One region of the Marinomonas algicola genome, then DNA from elsewhere that is predicted to be linked to it. Evidence: predicted binding sites of a transcription regulator. Region 1 holds the regulator's gene; each other region holds the start of a gene.
The links. The regulator FliA, encoded in region 1, starts transcription of late flagellar genes. The targets are predictions, from matches to a motif close to CTAAAGTTNNNNNNNNNNCNGCCGATA.
Positions count from the first base shown of each region.

Region 2: the regulator FliA is predicted to act here: its motif matches at 1,898-1,924, upstream of IEZ33_RS06750 (DUF5610 domain-containing protein).
Region 3: the regulator FliA is predicted to act here: its motif matches at 1,975-2,001, upstream of flgM (flagellar biosynthesis anti-sigma factor FlgM).

Region 1 is NZ_CP061941.1:3,095,480-3,098,692, forward strand. Features, by position in the region: gene IEZ33_RS14190 (chemotaxis protein CheA) at 1-206, opposite strand, end outside; gene IEZ33_RS14195 (protein phosphatase CheZ) at 218-1,009, opposite strand; gene IEZ33_RS14200 (chemotaxis response regulator CheY) at 1,019-1,399, opposite strand; gene IEZ33_RS14205 (RNA polymerase sigma factor FliA) at 1,456-2,190, opposite strand; gene flhF (flagellar biosynthesis GTPase FlhF) at 2,289-3,213, opposite strand, start outside.
Region 2 is NZ_CP061941.1:1,502,305-1,505,517, reverse strand. Features, by position in the region: gene IEZ33_RS06755 (GspH/FimT family pseudopilin) at 1-427, opposite strand, end outside; gene IEZ33_RS06750 (DUF5610 domain-containing protein) at 519-1,847, opposite strand; gene IEZ33_RS06745 (alpha/beta fold hydrolase) at 2,011-2,883, opposite strand; gene pabB (aminodeoxychorismate synthase component I) at 2,953-3,213, shown strand, end outside.
Region 3 is NZ_CP061941.1:3,456,100-3,459,312, reverse strand. Features, by position in the region: gene IEZ33_RS15885 (BON domain-containing protein) at 1-457, shown strand, start outside; tRNA gene IEZ33_RS15880 (tRNA-Arg) at 886-961, opposite strand; gene IEZ33_RS15875 (flagella synthesis protein FlgN) at 1,104-1,580, opposite strand; gene flgM (flagellar biosynthesis anti-sigma factor FlgM) at 1,617-1,934, opposite strand; gene flgA (flagellar basal body P-ring formation chaperone FlgA) at 2,060-2,755, opposite strand; gene IEZ33_RS15860 (chemotaxis protein CheV) at 2,901-3,213, shown strand, end outside.

The sequences.
Region 1 (3,213 bases):
TAATGACAACAGTCGACCAAAGGAGTCAGCTGTAAAAAACCAGCACCACCTTTGACAGTATGAAAGCCTCGAAATATAGCATTTAGCAATGCTTTATCTTCTGGATTTTGCTCTAGATCTACTAATTGCTCAGAAAGCTGTTCTAGGATTTCCCCAGCTTCAACTAAAAAATCTTGAAGAATTTCTTCATCGACTTCGAAACTCATCCTCAGCTCCTTTAAAAACCAAGACTAGATAACAAGTCATCTACTTCGTCTTGACTATTCAATACTTCTGGATTGTTATCGTTTTTGATGGCTGGACCGTGACCACGAGTATCATCCTCTTCTGCAAGGGTTAATTCGTGTTCAATTCCCGAAATGCTATCAACTCGACCCGCTACAGCGACTAAGTGAACCAGTTTCTCTTCGACATCACGAATCAAGTCATTTACTTTAGTAATTACTTGCCCCGTTAAATCTTGATAACCTTGCTCGAGTAATATTGTATTAAGATTTGTATGCAAGATTGTCGCACTATCATCTGCATACGATAGAAACACATCAATTCTTTTATAAAGCTGACGAAATTCTTCAGGAGAAAGATCCCTTTGAATTAATCGCCCCCAGTCCTTGCGTAACTCTTTTGCCTGTTTTTGAAGTTCACTAGCGACAGGTACGCTACTATCAACCATATCCATGGTTTTATTAGCCGCATTACTTGTCATCTCAACGACGTAATTTAATCGATCAGATGCATCCGTAATTTTAGAGCCATTATCAGATTCATCAGTGTCTGTTAGTTCAATTTCTACAGAGTCGACTTTAAAGTCTTTAATCGCATTATGTAAGCTACGAGTTAAATTACCAACTTCGTTATAAAAGCTCTTATGCCTTGCTTCACTTAACTCTTGTATTATTTGAATAGCACTAGAAAAATTGCCTACCTCAATGCTATTTAGCAAATCGACAGCGCCATTTTTTAATATAGATTCAAAATCATCCAAACTAGAACTGGATTTATCTGACATTAGATACCCCTATTTCCCAGCGTCGATACGTTCGAAAATCTTTTCAATTTTCTCTTTCAACGCAACAGCGGTAAAAGGTTTAACGACATAACCATTCACTCCCGCTTGTGCAGCTGAAATAATTTGATCTCGTTTCGCCTCTGCTGTAACCATTAAAACAGGGATTGTTTTAAGTTTATCATCAGCGCGAACAGCTCTCAGCAACTCTATCCCTGTCATTCCAGGCATATTCCAATCAGTTACCAGAAAATCAATCGACCCTGCTTGCAATATTGGCAGCGCCGTTGTTCCATCATCAGCTTCTACCGTATTAGTAAAACCTAAATCTCGGAGAAGATTTTTAATTATCCTTCTCATTGTTGAAAAATCATCAACAATTAGAATTTTCATATTTTTATCCAATGCGACCTCCACAACCCAAAGGTAGTATTTCAAAACTCAAAATTTTATTCTCGCCAATCAATTAATTTGACCTTCAATCTCATAGCCGCTTGGCTATGAATCTGACTTACTCGAGATTCACTTACACCTAAAACTGCACCAATTTCTTTTAAATTCATTTCTTCATTATAGTACAAAGACAATACTAGTTTTTCTCTCTCAGGCAAAGAATCTATTGCCTTAATTAAAGAGTCTTGAAAATCTTCACTTTCAACACTTTCGAAGGGGCTAGACGCATTATCTGAAACACTATCAAAATTCAAACTATCGGAATCAAGCAACTCCTCAAAACTAAACAATTGGCTCGACATGGATGATTGTAATATATCATGATATTCATCAAGCTCAATTCCCATAGATGAAGCCACCTCTAAATTCGTCGCTTCACGGCCTAAGGAAGATTCGAGCTCGTTAATCGCACTTGCGACAGCTCGACCATTTCGTCTTACTGACCTGGGAGCCCAATCACTTTTTCTCACTTCATCCATAATAAAACCACGAATGCGTATTCCTGCATACGTTTCAAAGCTAGCGCCTTTATTCGATTCAAAACGCTTATGAGCTTCCAGCAGTCCCATCATGCCAGCCTGGATTAAATCATCAACCTCAACACTACTAGGCATTCTCGCTAAGAGATGATAAGCAATTTTTTTCACTAAGAAGCCATACTGATTGACAATAACGTCAACAGACAGAGGTGCATTTTTTGAGTAGGCGTCGTAGCCGATCTTAGTCTGCATAAACAATAAAAAAACAACCCAATAATTTTTAAGTTAAAAACATCATCTAGACATTACTACATAGACGATCAACAAAGTAAAAAAGTAACATAAAATTACTAACTACCGTATTTAAGAGAACTATAAAGATGACTATATTGCTCAGCCACATAGACAGCTCGACTCACCAAGTTATGAGACCTAGCCGGCTGAATATCATCAGGAATTCTTTGTCCATCAGCAACATACACTACTGGAAGGTTCTCTTCAACAATTACACTAATTGCTTCACCAAGTGAAGCCGATTCATCTAATTTACTTAAAACACAACCATCAAGCCTGACTTTTGAATATACGTCTACAACCGTTTTCAGCACCTGCCTTTGACTTGTACAGGGCAGAACTAATAATTTTTTCAAGTTGGGCCTTGCACGATTAATCATGAGCAACTGCCTTTCAAGATTCCGATCTCTAGGATTCATACCGGCCGTATCAACCAACACCAATGAGTAATCAGCATACTTATCTAATACATCATTTAAGTCTGAATATTCATTTACAACAACAACGGGGACCCCAAGGATACGTCCGAATGTCCTTAACTGCTCGTGCGCGGCAATTCTATAAGTGTCTGTAGTAACAAGCACCACACTACTATTACCATACTTTAAAACATGCTGAGCCGCTATTTTACCGATAGTGGTTGTTTTACCAACACCTGTGGGCCCCATAAAAGCAATACACCCCAGTAACTCACTGGTCTTAACCCTAGTTGGTATATGGTCGGCTAAGTGAGCAAGAACTCTATTCCAGTCATCTTCCCTACCAAGCAAATCAATATCATCTAGCAATCTTGAGATAACATTCTCAGAAATACCTAATCCCTTTAATTTGTCTCGAACTTTCAACAACTCAGGATTCACGGCTTCTTTAACGTCTAGTTTTCTCTGTTGATCCAGCTGGCCCTGTTGAGTTTGAATATTTTTTTGGTTTTGCAATAGAGCTTTGACTTCTCTTAATTCTTGCTCCATTTCCTTAAATTGC
Region 2 (3,213 bases), 1.6 Mb from region 1:
ATCGGATATAACAATAAAAACCTGAATGACAAAGATAGAAAGTTCCATTTTGGTAGCTTGATAATCCATCAGAAAGAAAAATAATGGATTTTTTTTGAACTGGAAAACCTTTCCAACTAACATGTATACCTAAATCAAATGAAAGTGTTGAAATAGTGACATTATCAGAGCGTATTGCTAACCCTTTAGTCCAATTTCCATCGCATTGATCACCACCACATAAGATCACTTCTTTATTTATATTTACGGCTAATTGTCTTGCCCTTATAAGCCATAAAGCAAGGTCTTGCTGCGTTTTATAAAGCGCATTTTGTTTTTTTTGAAACGCAAAAAGATTAATAGACGATGGGAAAGTACGGCTGATTATTGCAATAATCATCAGGACAATGAGAACTTCAACTAGTGAAAAACCGTGTTCATGTGTCATAAAGAAACGTCCTTGTTTCTTGATTAAAATAAAAGATACATATCAAACAATGTTGTAGCAAGTTTTCTTACAACAAACTACGCCAGTAGTCTTAGGCTTTGGAAGTACTGCCCTCAGAATTTTCTACCACACCCTGAACGGCATTCCCTGTAGAGGAAGCGTCTTTATTAATGTCACTATTTTTAGACAATGCGTTTGAAAATAGAGCATTTGTAAAACCAAATATTTCAGCAATATATTGTTTTTTCTCTTCTAATTCAGAGCGCATCTCAAAAATTCTATTCAGTGTTTGAGTAGCGATCTCTTGCATATTTTCAAACTGAGCAGAGAATTTCTCAGAAATTTCAGTCAATTCCTTATTGAATTCAGCCAGTGGCTTTATAACAGACTGGCCTAGCCCGTCAGCTGCACTTCCTTGGTTACGACCATAAGCTGCCGCGGCAGAAGACTGACGAATCGATTCTGAATAATTTAGCTCCATAGCGAAGCCAGACAGTTCATCTGAATTGTATCCTAGCTTCAGTCCTTGCTCAAAGGCAGACTTCATATCACCACTAAAAAACGTATCTGCGACATCAGCAAGATCATTTACTAATGAGTTAATGGCCTCAAGTTCGGCGTCATCAAGCTCACCATCTAGGGAAAATTCGAAGGCAAATTCACTTTGACTGCTTGTATAACGAGAAAAGGCCGTCGCACTACCATTCTCATTTTCGACTTTGGCAGCAGATACTTGACTTTGATAGGCTTCTAAAGCAGACAGAGACAGGCTCACCTTATCCCCATCACGTGTTTCTATTTGAATTTCTGTCGAGCTTGTTTGTCTGTATTGGGTCTCAGATGATACGGCAACACCTCGAGAAGCCTCACTGGTTTCAAGTTGCGCTTGCGGTTCAAAAAAACGCTCAGATAAAGATTCAAAACCTTTTTCAATTTGTGTTTGAGTTGATGCTATGTTGTTTTGCACATCGTTCGTAAGCCAATTAAGACTAGACAGCTTTTCAGTAGCGTCTTCGATACCTTGTGTCACAGCGGACTGGGCGGACTCAAAAACCGTTTTTAAACGCTCTTCACTGGCGCCACCATCGCGTAGCTTATCCATATAGTTACCAACAAAACCAATGATTCTTTGGCTTACGGCCTCGGGAGAAAAATCATTTTTTGACGCCTGGTTTTTACTGGCTTCACTGGCTTTCTCATTAGAAGAAACACTTTCAGATGAAGTAGAACGAGCAACATAAGAGAATAAACGCTCTTGAACCACTCCCATGACACGAGCGCTCTGGTTTGCGGGATCGTATTTATCCGATGAACGAAAAGTTTGATTAACAGGAGACTGGACTTCTCTTTCAGTCCTTTGAAAGTCATTCTGAAAATACGTTTTAGTTAAATCGCTAGCCGTTTTAAAAAAGTCAGACATACCATGCCGCCTTTGTGAAAGATCGATAAAATTAATACTACATGGTCAGTTATCGACCAAAATAGAACAAACTTTAATCAATTTTATAATTTATTTGTACCTTTATCTTCTAAAAAAACAAATACGCTATAAAAACAACGACCTAAGCAGATAATTCTTTATATCAATTACCATTAACAAACCACTCATTAAGGATTTGTCCAACCTGCCTTGGCTTCTGAAACGGCAAAGAATGATCAGCACCAGCAATAATAACATGTCGCCAACCGTTTAGTTGCTGCTCTAATAAGTCATAATGAAGAATTAATGACTTATGACTTATGCCTCCTGAAAAAAGTAACACTTCTTGCGTTGATTCTAACATCACTTGCCTTAAATGCGGCTTAGAAACAAAATCATCGACTAAATCTGTGACACTATCTAAAGCAAAGGCAAAACCAAATGGCCTATGAGCAAGCCGAGTTTTGGTGGTTTTCTCTGCCACAGGATGTTTTCTTCTATTGGGAGAAACGCCATCCATAAAGTGGGCAATGCCAAGCTCAACATCACCGGTTTCTCGAATGGTTCTAGAAGCCGCTCGATACTTATTGCGTAACCCTTGTAACTCAAGTAAGTTTTCTCGGTCCAATGTTGCGGGTTCTAACAAGGCCATTTTCTTAATCAATGGCAAGCCTTTTTCAATGTTTAGTTGGTTTAATAATAACGTCACCAAACCGCCTAAGGAGTAACCAACAACATCAAATTGTTGCCACTCAAGATAGTCCAATAAATGAGACATATCTTCTGCAAGAGACTTTGCAGTAAAGGGCTCCTCTTCACCCGAGAGCGCATGACTTTTACCCATCCCCTTTAAATCAGGAACTAAAATTGTTTCCCAACGAGTTAAATATGGAATCATGCTCTCCCAAGTAAGCTCCCCGCCCACGCCGGCTCCATGCAATAAAAGTAAACACGAGCCTTTTGGGGCTCGATCGTTACGATAATGACGATAAGCCAAATGGGTAGAGGACGATTTAATAAAAAAAACTTCTGTCACTTGTAATATACCTATAAGAACACCAATTATGCGGATACAATACCGAGCTTTATATTCCCTAGGTTTATTATGACAGACATTAGACTGATAAATCTTCCTTACCAAGAAGAATTACTCACCCTTTTCGAATCCTTCAGGGACCTTCCTCTAGCCATATTACTTGACAGTAATCACAAGAGTTTCTCTGACACTCGGTTTGATATTTTGGTTGCTGACCCGTTGGCCATACTTGAAGCTCAAGAATCAGATCATTCTTTGGTTTGGCGAAATGCGCCTTTATACAACATTGAACCAATTGGCACCCCATTTGATACCCTAGAAACCTTAATC
Region 3 (3,213 bases), 360 kb from region 1:
TGGTAAAGCCGAATCAACGCTGCTTTTTAATGGAAATTTAAATTCGTTCGATATTAATACCGACGTTAAAAACGGTACTGTTATTTTAACTGGTAAGGTTAATAATTTTGTAGATAAAGCCTTAGCAGAAGAACTGGTAGCTTCGCTTGAAGGTGTTACTAAAGTAGATAATAGGCTCACTGTCATTGACGAAAAAACACATGAAGAAGATTCGAAGATGATGCAAAGTCTTAAAGATTCAAAAATTGAAACAGTAGTTAAATCAAAATTTTTATTTGATTCACAAGTGAGCGGGTTAGATATAGAAGTAGAAGTTAAAAATGGAATTGTAACGCTTGTTGGTGAAGTAGAATCAGATTCTGAAAGAGATCTTGCGTTTACTATGGCTAAAAATACTAACGATGTAACGAGTGTTGTTAATAAATTAAAAGTAACAGACTTAGTCGCGAGTAATTAATAGGTTAATTATTGGGTTTACCCGCGCCTAGCTTGGCGCGGTCCCTTTTAATTTATGAAAATTTAAATGTATAAAATTATTCGATCCTACATATAATTTCTAATTTTAAACGACCAAAATATCGCTATTCTATGTGGGCTACGGCTGAGTTCAAATGTAGGATAGTTTTTCTGGTTTATCGGTCAGTGCGATGTTTTTAACGGCATCGAAGACGTCGTGTACGTTTTCCGTGAAGAAGTCTTTTTGCTTTACTAAAAGTGTTTTTATATTGGTATAAGGTGTCAAAAAACGACGTTTTGATGTGCATATACGAGTGACATGATGGGGGGCTTTTAGGTTAGACGGTTGTGAAAGAGTTAAGTATTTGAGAATAGTCGCATTCAATAGGTATACACGTTTTATTAAGTACATGCCTGTATTGATAAAGATGGTGTCCTCACCAGGACTCGAACCTGGAATAGCCGCTTAGGAGGCGGCAGGTATATCCTGTTTACCTATGAGGACGTATGTTGTTTTTTTTGAGCTCAGTAGAGACTTCTAGATTACTTGCATAAGAAGTGATTGATTTTATACATTATTTTTCGATATACGGCAAATAAAATAGAATTTAATTTTTTTCAACAATACGGGTTTGCTTGCTAAAGGTTTATGCTCGACCTATCGTGTGTTTACTGCTTACAGGGTTTGTGCCACCTTTTGCTGTGTAAACTCGACTTTTTTTGTCTGTGCCTTTAAGTATCTCTAGAAGCGTTTTGTTGCGTTGTTGCGAAATATTTAGAACTTGCTCATTGTTATGGTTTTTAACTTTACAGTTTTCTAGTAACACTTCACATTGAGTAACAAGGTCAATTAATTTTGGATTGGATGATTTCGTGTGTAGCCATTTTTTAAATTGGCCTTCTTCCGCTTTTTTCTGATCAATAATGCCAAATTTGAGTAGCAACGAATGTCGTTTGATGTTTAATGCATCGAGTTCATCTAGGATGACGCTCTTTTGTTTTGAGAGTGTTAAAATTTTATCTGGGTCTAATTGAGCAAGGGCGTCTCGTTCATTGTCTAATAGTTCAGACAATGACACTAAAAGTTCTTTGTTGCGAGCAAAAATTGGTTCGACAGGGACCATATAATCAGCTTAAGCGTTAAATAGAGACATTTTTAATTAAGAAAAAAGAGCATCGATGTGTTGCATGTTGCTTGCTAATTTCTGAGTATCTATTTTGTACTCTCCAGACGCAATTTCCTGTTTAATTCGTTCCACTTTGTCCATATCAATGACTGGAAGACTGGATATCTTCGCTTCTTGATCTTTTAAAACCTGAGCCGCGCCACTAAGTTGCACTGTGTCTTCTGCAAGTGTTTCTTTGCTTGATACAGTTTGCCCTGTTTGGTTGTCGGTCGATTCAGTCGTTTTTTGTAACCGATCATTTTTGCCAATGCTCGCCTGATTACCTAAACCATTACCAATATTAATTGCCATAACCTAGTCCCGCCCCTGAAAATTTGTCTCTTAAAGCAATTATCGACCATTAAATGAGAAACTTTAGATTTTTATCGAATATTCTCGCTAACATTTTGTTAGATAGGCTATCTCGTACTGTCGTTTCAATAGTTTACAAGAATCTCGTTGCTCGATACAACTTTTCCGTACACTATTCGACCAGAACTTATGTTTTTTACTCGAATCTGTTGTCCTAAAATGCCATTTTCGAGTGATTCTCCGTTCATTTTAACACTAATCGTATTGCTTTGGGCTCTTATCATTACTCGAGCGCCTTTTTTGACAATAATTGGAAGCTCTGTCAATTTGTCTGTTATAACGGTGTTAATATTGATATTACGTGACGCGATGAAGCCAAAAGGTGTGTTTTTTTCATTATAAATATCGCCTCTCAGTTCAGTTATATCTACTTTGATCAAGTCGGTGTTAGTTGGATTAATGGTTTGTTTTCTTGAAATAGGACTGATAGCAACATAAGCATCCAAGAGTATTTTTTGATTAACTGGGACGTAAAACTTCCAAGCGGGGGACGTACATTCAACCGTGTACGTTGTCCGTTTTCGAGCATCACGTCGGGAATTGGTTATAGAAAGGTTGTTTTCTATGCAGGTGGGTAAGTAGCTGAAGTCGGCTCTGTTTTCTAACTCAATATCAATGTCGGCATTTGGATAACGTGCGGCCAACCTAGGCTTTTCATTATGTTCAATAAAGTCAGCAATATAGGTTTGTAAATCCGTTGCGTGGGAAACAGAGACAAAACTGTAAATGATAAAGACGAGAAACGATTTTTTTTTGATCATATTGGTAAATATCTCACAGTTTTGACTCTAAGTTTGCATAAGATATTAGTAAAATAGCAAATATCACTCTATGATTGGATGATATTTACATATTCTTTTAGAGGTTCGCCTTGGCGACACATTAAGGTTCATAGGAGATAAAGTTATGGCCGGAGTTCTCGATACAGTTAACCAGCGTACCCAACTTGTTGGTGAGAACCGTCTGGAGTTGTTGTTATTTCGCTTGAATGGAAAACAAATTTACGGCATTAACGTTTTTAAAGTGAAAGAAGTTCTGCAATGCCCAAAGCTAACAACAATGCCTCATAGTAGCCCTGTTGTTCGTGGGGTCGCTCACATTCGTGGAGGAACAATACCTATATTGGATTTGGGTTTGGCCACAGGTGATAGGCCTATTGAAAACATCAGTCAGTGTTTTGTCATCATTACTGAATACAATCGTCGGATTCAAGGTTTCT